DNA from 2 places in the Actinosynnema sp. NPDC053489 genome. Region 2 is predicted to be linked to the other one. Evidence: riboswitches for the same ligand, from Rfam matches in the RefSeq annotation. Region 2 holds a riboswitch; the other holds the start of a gene.
The links. Region 2 has a riboswitch for glycine ahead of gcvT (glycine cleavage system aminomethyltransferase GcvT). Riboswitches for the same ligand answer to the same signal wherever they lie in the genome.
Positions count from the first base shown of each region.

Region 1: linked by a shared signal. The riboswitch ahead of gcvH (glycine cleavage system protein GcvH) and the one ahead of gcvT (glycine cleavage system aminomethyltransferase GcvT) in region 2 are both predicted to bind glycine.

Region 1 is NZ_JBITXT010000023.1:2,334-6,622, reverse strand. It holds gene ACIGNX_RS33350 (hypothetical protein) at 1-38, opposite strand, end outside; gene ald (alanine dehydrogenase) at 379-1,485, opposite strand; glycine riboswitch at 1,680-1,774, shown strand; gene gcvH (glycine cleavage system protein GcvH) at 1,899-2,279, shown strand; gene ACIGNX_RS33335 (L-serine ammonia-lyase) at 2,284-3,648, shown strand; gene ACIGNX_RS33330 (glutathione peroxidase) at 3,694-4,179, opposite strand.
Region 2 is NZ_JBITXT010000008.1:415,146-419,434, reverse strand. It holds gene glyA (serine hydroxymethyltransferase) at 1-1,141, opposite strand, end outside; gene gcvT (glycine cleavage system aminomethyltransferase GcvT) at 1,157-2,257, opposite strand; glycine riboswitch at 2,482-2,569, opposite strand; gene ACIGNX_RS21590 (DUF3817 domain-containing protein) at 2,633-2,935, opposite strand; gene ACIGNX_RS21585 (hypothetical protein) at 2,951-3,313, opposite strand; gene ACIGNX_RS21580 (helix-turn-helix transcriptional regulator) at 3,422-3,910, opposite strand; gene ACIGNX_RS21575 (hypothetical protein) at 4,112-4,273, opposite strand.

The sequences.
Region 1 (4,289 bases), on a different contig from region 2:
GGGTCGTGGCAGGCGACCCAACCCTCGGCTTCGGCCATCGGCGCTCCGATCGGTGGTGGCGCGGCACGACGCCACGCGAGCGGACGACCCCGCTGCGTAGCCGCGGGTTCCTGCCCTGTGCATCGGTCACGGGGGCGTCGTGACTTACCTGTTATGACCCGAATTCACTCGTTCGCCTGAGGTCGGGCACACCGCGTCGCCACCGCGGGCCGAACCGTGGGCCGGTTCGGTGGGGTCGCTGGGCACGGACCCCGGTTCCCGGCTAGGATTGGTCACGCGGCCCGCTCCCAGTGACCCCCAGGCTGGTTGAGCGGGCCGTCTTTCACGCCACGAGGGCCGCTCACAGCACGTGAGCGGCCCTCGTCGCGTCTTCGCCCCTCAGCCCTCCAGCGGCGTGTGCTCCATGCCGTGCGCCTGCGCGACCGGCAGGTTCGTCAGCAGGCCCTGGTGGGCGTTCAGGCCCAGCGCCAGCGACGCGTCCGCCCGCAGCGCGGCCTCCCAGCCGTGGTCGGCCAGCGCGACGGCGTAGGGCAGCGTCACGTTGGTCAGCGCGTAGGTCGAGGTGCGCGGCACGGCCCCGGGCATGTTCGCCACGCAGTAGAAGACCGAGTCGTGCACCTGGTAGGTCGGGTCGGCGTGCGTGGTCGGCCGGGAGTCGGCGAAGCAGCCGCCCTGGTCGATCGCGATGTCCACCAGCACCGAGCCGGGCTTCATGTCGGCCACCAGCTCGTTGCTCACCAGCTTCGGCGCCTTCGCGCCCGGCACCAGCACCGCGCCGATCACCAGGTCGGCCTCGCGGACGGCCTGCTCGACCGAGTAGCGGTTGGACGTCACGGTGCGCAGGCGGCCCTGGTAGAGGGCGTCGATGTGGCGCAGCCGGTCGACGTTGGTGTCCAGGATCTGCACGTCCGCGCCCATGCCGACGGCGATCGCCGCCGCGTTCAGGCCCGCCACGCCGCCGCCGATGACGACCACCCGGGCCGGGTGCACGCCGGGCACGCCGCCGGGCAGCACGCCGCGCCCGCCGGACGGCTTCATCAGCGCGAACGCGCCCACCTGCGGCGCGAGCCTGCCCGCCACCTCCGACATCGGGGCCAGCAGCGGCAGCGCGCCGTTCGCCGTCTGCACGGTCTCGTAGGCGATGGCGGTGGTGCCCGAGTCCAGCAGCGCCTGCGTCAGCGGCCGGTCGGCGGCCAGGTGCAGGTAGGTGAACAGGACCTGGCCCTTGCGCAGCCGCGGGTACTCCTCCGCGATCGGCTCCTTGACCTTGAGCACCAGGTCGCCCTCGGCCCACACGTCCTCGGCCTTGGCGACGACCTTCGCCCCGGCGGCCAGGTACTCCTCGTCGGTGATGGCCGAACCCAGGCCCGCTCCGGACTCGACCACCACGTCGTGACCGCGCTGGGTCAGCTCGTGGGCGCCCGCCGGGGTCAGCGCGACGCGGTACTCGTGGTTCTTGATCTCGCGGGGGACTGCGATCCGCACGGTGGGCTCCTTCGGCCGTTGTTACACCAAAGGTCCGGTAACGCGATTTCGGTGTCATCGTGCCGGGGGCACCAACGCGGCCGGGCGCGGTTGTGCCGGCCGGACAAGCCTTCGGGCGCGTTGACACCCGCCGGCGGCCCACCTAGCGTTCGGGCCGACCAACTGAACATCGGCCGCGGCGCGTCGTGAGCGCCGGAACCCGCGCGGGAGAGACCTCGGTGAGCAGGCCGGGGCGCCGAAGGAGCAAGTACCCCGCACACTCTCAGGCAGCGAGAACCGCTCGGGTGAGGCGACTCTGGAAAGCGCGCCCCCGGCGCGCACCCACGGTGCAAGCCGTCGCTCCGGCGCGGCGAAGCTCTCAGGTTCCCAGGACAGAGTGGGGCTGGAGGACCTAGCCGTCAGGGAGCGCTGTCGTGACATTTCCGGAGAACCTGCTGTACACGCCCGAGCACGAGTGGGTGGACTGGGCACCGGGTACCCAGGACCCGGTGGCGGTCGGCATCACGTCGTACGCGGCCGAGTCGTTGGGCGACATCGTCTTCGTGGAGCTGCCCGAGGTCGGGGCCGTGGTGCGGTCCGGCGAGGTGTGCGGCGAGCTGGAGTCGACCAAGTCGGTCAGCGACCTGTACGCGCCCGTGAGCGGCGAGGTCGTGGAGGTCAACGCGGCGGCCGTCGCCGACCCGTCGTTGGTCAACAACGACCCGTACGGCGGCGGTTGGCTGTTCAAGGTGGCCGTGACCGACGCGACCGGGCTGCTGACCGCGGCGAAGTACGCGGAACTGACCGGGGACTGACGTCATGGCGATCAGCGTGTTCGACCTGTTCTCCGTGGGCATCGGGCCGTCGAGCTCGCACACGGTCGGCCCGATGCGCGCGGCGATGATGTTCGCGGAGCGGCTGCGGCCCTCGCTGGCCTCCGTCGACCGGGTGCACGTGGAGCTGTTCGGGTCGCTCGGCGCGACCGGCCACGGGCACGGCAGCCCCAAGGCGGTCCTGCTGGGGCTGGAGGGGCACCGGCCCGAGGAGGTCGACCCGGTGGAGGCCGAGCGGCGGCTGGCGGAGATCCGCGCCACCGGGCGGCTGCTGCTGGCGGGTGCGCGGGACATCGCGTTCAGCGAGGACGCCGACCTGGTGATGCACCGGCGCAAGTCGTTGCCGTTGCACCCCAACGGTATGAGCTTCACCGCCCACTCGGGTGAGAAGGTGGTCGACTCGGCGGTGTACTACTCGGTCGGCGGCGGGTTCGTGGTGGACGAGACGGCTACCGGCGCGGACCGGATCAAGCCCGACGAGACGCCGATCGCGCACCCGTTCCGCACCGGCGACGAGCTGCTGGCGCGGTGCCGGGAGACCGGGCTGTCGATCAGCGAGGTCATGCTGGCCAACGAGCTGTCGTGGCGCGACGAGGCGGCGGTGCGGTCGGGGCTGCTGCACATCTGGGACGTGATGCAGCAGTGCGTCGAGCGCGGCTGCACGGAGGCGGGCGTGCTGCCCGGCGGCCTGAAGGTGCGCCGCCGCGCGGCCGAGATGCGCCGCCGGATGACCGCCGAGCACTACGCCACGGACCCGTTGCGGGTGATGGACTGGGTGACCCTGTTCGCGCTCGCGGTGAACGAGGAGAACGCCGCGGGCGGCCGCGTGGTCACCGCCCCGACCAACGGCGCGGCCGGCATCGTGCCCGCGGTGCTGCACTACTACACGCGGTTCGTGCCGGGGGCGTCCGACGAGGGCGTGATCCGGTTCCTGCTCACGGCGGGCGCGATCGGCGTGCTGTTCAAGGAGAACGCGTCCATCTCCGGCGCCGAGGTCGGGTGCCAGGGCGAGGTGGGTTCGGCGTGCTCCATGGCGGCGGGCGGGCTGGCCGAGGTGCTCGGCGGCACGCCGGAGCAGGTGGAGAACGCGGCCGAGATCGCCATGGAGCACAACCTGGGGCTGACGTGCGACCCGATCGGCGGGCTGGTGCAGATCCCGTGCATCGAGCGCAACGCGCTGGCCTCGATCAAGGCGATCACGGCGGCGCGGATGGCGTTGCGCGGCGACGGTTCCCACTTCGTGTCGCTGGACAAGGTCATCAAGACCATGCGCGAGACGGGCAAGGACATGAAGGTCAAGTACAAGGAGACCGCGCGCGGCGGCCTCGCCGTGAACGTCATCGAGTGCTGACCGGGCTCCGGGAGGCGGCACCGCGCCGCCTCCCGGACCCACCGGTCACGGCAGGACGGACTCGATCGCCTTCACGACCGCCTCGTCCTCCGGCTCGGTCCGCGGCCGGAACCGGGCGACGACCTCCCCGGACGGCGCGACCAGGAACTTCTCGAAGTTCCACTGCACGTCGCCCGCCGCGCCGTCGGCGTCCGCGAACGACGTCAGCTCCTCGTACAGCGGGTGCCGGGACGGGCCGTTCACCTCGATCTTCTCGAACAGCGGGAACGTCACGCCGTACGTGGTGGAGCAGAACGTGGCGATCTCCTCCGCCGTGCCCGGCTCCTGCCCGGCGAACTGGTTGCACGGGAACCCGACCACCGAGAACCCCTGCCCCGCGTACCGCTCCTGGAGCCGCTCCAAGCCCTGGTACTGCGGGGTCAGGCCGCACTTCGAGGCGACGTTCACCACCAGCAACGCCTTGCCGGCCAACGTGCCGAGGGTCGACGGCTCACCGGACAGCGTGCGCAGCGGGATGTCGTGGATGCTCATGCCCGCGAGGCTACGTGCCGCCGACCCCGATGGCGGCACCGCCGTCGCGCGACGGCCCGAGCAGGCGCGCGGGGACCGTTCGGACGACCCGGGCGGGCAACCGGGGGATG
Region 2 (4,289 bases):
CGCCGAAGCCGCGGGTGGCCAGGGCCGGGGTGCCGACGCGCAGGCCGGAGGTCACCATCGGGGGCCGGGGGTCGTTCGGGACGGCGTTGCGGTTGACCGTGATGCCCACCTCGTGCAGGCGGTCCTCGGCCTGCTTGCCGTCCAGTTCGGACCCGACCAGGTCGACCAGGACCAGGTGGACGTCCGTGCCGCCGGTGAGCACCTTCACCCCGGCCGCGGCGGCGTCGGGCTGGGACAGCCGCTCGGCGAGGATCTTCGCGCCCTCGACCGTGCGCCGCTGGCGGTCGGCGAACTCGGGCGACGCGGCGTGCTTGAACGCCACGGCCTTGCCCGCGATCACGTGCTCCAGCGGGCCGCCCTGCTGACCCGGGAACACCGCCGAGTTGATCTTCTTGGACAGGTCGGCGTCGTTGGTCAGGATGACGCCGCCGCGCGGGCCGCCGAGGGTCTTGTGCGTGGTCGTCGTCACGACGTGGGCGTGCGGCACGGGGCTGGGGTGCAGACCCGCCGCCACGAGGCCGGCGAAGTGCGCCATGTCGACCATCAGGTAGGCGTCGACCGAGTCGGCGATGCGGCGGAACTCGGCGAAGTCGAGCTGCCGCGGGTAGGCCGACCAACCGGCGACGATCAGCTTCGGGCGGTGCTCGGCGGCCAGGCGCTCGACCTCGGCCATGTCGACCCGGCCGTCCTCGGCCGACACGTGGTAGGGCACCACGTTGTAGAGCTTGCCGGAGAAGTTGATCCGCATGCCGTGGGTCAGGTGGCCGCCGTGCGCCAGGTCGAGGCCCAGGATCGTGTCGCCGGGCTGGAGCAGGGCGAACATCGCGCACGCGTTGGCCTGCGCGCCCGAGTGCGGCTGCACGTTCGCGAAACCGGCGCCGAACAGGGCCTTCACCCGCTCGATCGCCAGCCGCTCGATCACGTCGACGTTCTCGCAGCCGCCGTAGTAGCGCCGGCCCGGGTAGCCCTCGGCGTACTTGTTCGTCAGCACCGACCCCTGCGCCTGCAGCACCGACACCGGTGTGAAGTTCTCCGAGGCGATCATCTCGAGCGTGCTCTGCTGCCGGTGCAGCTCGGCGGCGACGGCGTTCGCGACCTCCGGGTCGAACTCCGCCAGGGAGGTGTTGAAGTGCTCGGACATGTGTGGGTCTCTCCCTTAGCTGGTTCGCTTGTAGAAGGGCAGTGCGACGACCTCGACCGGCTCGTGCCTGCCCCGGACGTCCACCGAGAGCGCGGTGCCCGGCTCGGTGCTGCCGACGGCGACGTACGCCATCGCCACCGAGTGGCCGAGCGTGGGCGACAGCGCGCCGCTGGTCACCTCGCCGACCCGGTTGCCCTCGGCGTCGAGCACCGGGTAGCCGTGCCGGGGCGCGCGGCGCGAGGTGGTCTTCAGGCCGACCAGGGCCTCGGTCACGCCCTGCTCGGCCACAGCGGCCAGGGCGTCGCGGCCGACGAAGTCGCCGGGCTTGTCGAGCTTGACCACCCGGCCGAGGTTGGCGTGGTACGGGGTGCGGTCGCGGTTCAGCTCGTTGCCGTACAGCGGCATGCCCGCCTCCAGGCGGAGGGTGTCGCGGCAGCCGAGGCCCGCGGGCCGGAGGTCGTGCGGCTCGCCCGCCTCGATCAGGGCGTGCCAGACGTGGGCGGCGTCGTCCGGGGCGACGAACAGCTCGAAGCCGTCCTCGCCGGTGTAGCCGGTGCGGGCGAGCAGGACCGGCTTGCCCGCGACCTCGGTCGGGTAGGAGGCGTAGTACTTGACCGCGCCCAGGTCGGTGGGGGTGAGGCCGGCGAGGATCGCGGTGGCGTTCGGGCCCTGCACGGCCAGCAGCGCGTAGTCCGCGGACCGGTCCTCGACGGTGGTGTCGAAGCCCTTGGCCCGCTCGACCAGGGCCCGGTGGACGACGTCGGCGTTGGAGGCGTTCGCGACGACGAGGTACTCCTGGTCGCCGGTGCGGTAGACGATCAGGTCGTCGACCACGCCGCCGTCGGCCTCGCAGATCATCGTGTACCGGGCGCGGCCGACGCCGATCGCGGACGCGTGGCCGACCAGGGCGTGGTCCAGGGCGGCGCCCGCCTCCGGCCCGGTGAGCACGATCTCACCCATGTGGGTCAGGTCGAACAGGCCCGCCGACGTGCGCACTGCGTGGTGCTCGGCCAGCTCGCTGTCGTAGCGCAGCGGCATCCGCCAACCCGCGAAGTCGGTGAACATGGCGCCCAGCGCCTCGTGCTCGGCGTGCAGGGGCGTGCGGCGGCTATCCATCAGGCGGGTCCTCCCTGGGTGCGGGCATGCCGAGGTGCCGACCGGTCGGGTCGGCGGGTGGGCACGTCCGAGAGATTCACGAGCGAAAGGATGACACGGCCCATCGGAGACTCCTCGTCGAGTGAGCCTCCCCCTCTGCCATGAGCCTGAGAGCTTCGCCACCGGGTGAGGGCGGCTTGCACCGTGGGCGAGGCGCACCGGGTGCGCCTGCTTTCCAGAGTTGCCTCCGTCGGGCGGTACCTGTGCCTGAGAGATTCCGGGGAGGAGTTGCTCCTTCGGCGCCCCGCTCGGGGGCTCTCCCGCTCGACATCGACGGCCGTGTTCAGTTGGTACCGCCAGACGCTAGGGGTGGGCGGCGGGCGGGGTCAAGCCCGGTCACAGGCCCTTCTCGGCCCGGACGCTCTCGACCACCTTGCGCTCGGCGTAGAACGACACGAACGGGATCGTGCCGGCGAGCAGCACGAGGACCGTGCCCTTGATCGACCAGCGGGCCTTGAGCGCGAGGTCGACGGTGAGCACCAGGTAGACCGCGTAGAGGAAGCCGTGGACCGGGCCGACGACCTGCATCATGCCCTCGGTGCCGCCCGCGTACTTGGCGATCATCGCGACCACGAGCAGCAGCAGGCCGACGCCGACCACGTAAGCCATGAACCGGAACCTGGTCAACGCGCCGCTCATCGCCCTACCTTCGCCTCACCGCTGGTCCCGCGCGTGCAGCTCGGCGAGCATGCGGTTGTAGGCCGCCAGCTCGTCGTCCTCGTCGTGCGCGGGTGCTCTGACGGGCTCAACGGTAACGACCGGCCGCGGCGGCTCGGCCACCGGCTCCGGCGCGGCCTCGGCCTTGCGCCGGGCGTCCAGCCTGCGCAGGCGCCACACCATGAACGCGGGGAAGAGGCCGAACAGGGGCCACTGGAAGACGTAGCCGAGGTTCTGGAAGGTGCCACCGGCCTCGGAGAACCGCTCCCACTGCCAGTAGGCCAGGCCGCAGCAGACGACCAGCGACACGAGGCAGGCGGCCGCGACGGCGAGCCGCTTGGGGGTGAGGAGGCCGGGCACGCCTCAAGGGTACTTCGTGCTGCCCACGGGCCGGGGCTCCCGGCACGGGAGCCCGCCCCTCAACGGTGAGGGCTCCTCGACCGCAGGAGCCCGACCCGACTCGTCGGACTAGGCCACGCCGTCCCGGCGTTGCCTCTGCAGCCTGGCCACGCACCAGGCCGCCGCGCTGCCCCGACGCAGGTGCTGGAGCACCGTCATCGGGCCGAGGCGACGACCGAGGTCGGCGGGCGTGAGCCCGGCCGCCCGGTAGTCCAGAGCGCGCTGGTCCAACGGGCTGATGCCCGCGTCCCACCACAGCTCGGCCTCGGACAGGTCACCCACCAGCTGCCAGTAGCTGGCGGCGGCCGCGAGCAGGACCTCGGGCACCTCGGGCGCCCGCTTCCTCATCGCCGCCACGTACGCGGGGTCCGCGGACTCGACCTTCACCAGGCCGCGGGGCCCGCCATTCGCCCGCTGCACCGGGATGCCCGGAGCGGAGGGCGGGGCTTCCGCGAGCCACGCGTCCTTGATCCGGTTCACCTCCCGCAGCTCGGCGTCGTCCGAGCGCTCAGCCGCCCACTGCCGCAACAGCTCGTCGACTCCGGAGTCCTCGACCATTCTGCCTCCTCATCGGTCGAAGATCAGCCAATGCGACGCACCGTATTAGCGGGTACCGACAACCGCTAGACCCCGGTTTGTCCAAAACCCTGTTACCAGGGCGTTATAGCCCTCATTCCACCCGTACGGTGCAACGCGCCGACCCGGCGGTCACCGTTCGTGACCGCATTCAGCGGGATTCGGCGGACCGCGCCGAGGGCCCTAGGCGAACAGGCTGCGAACGAAGGTGATGATCGACTCCGCTCCGGACTGGAGCCACCCCAGCGCCGTCCGCACCGCCGAGGCGGACTCGTTCGGGCGGGTGATCAGGAGGAACAGCACCAGCGCGACCGCCGCCAGCGTCACCACCTTCTTGAGGTTCACCGATCGGTCTCCGTCC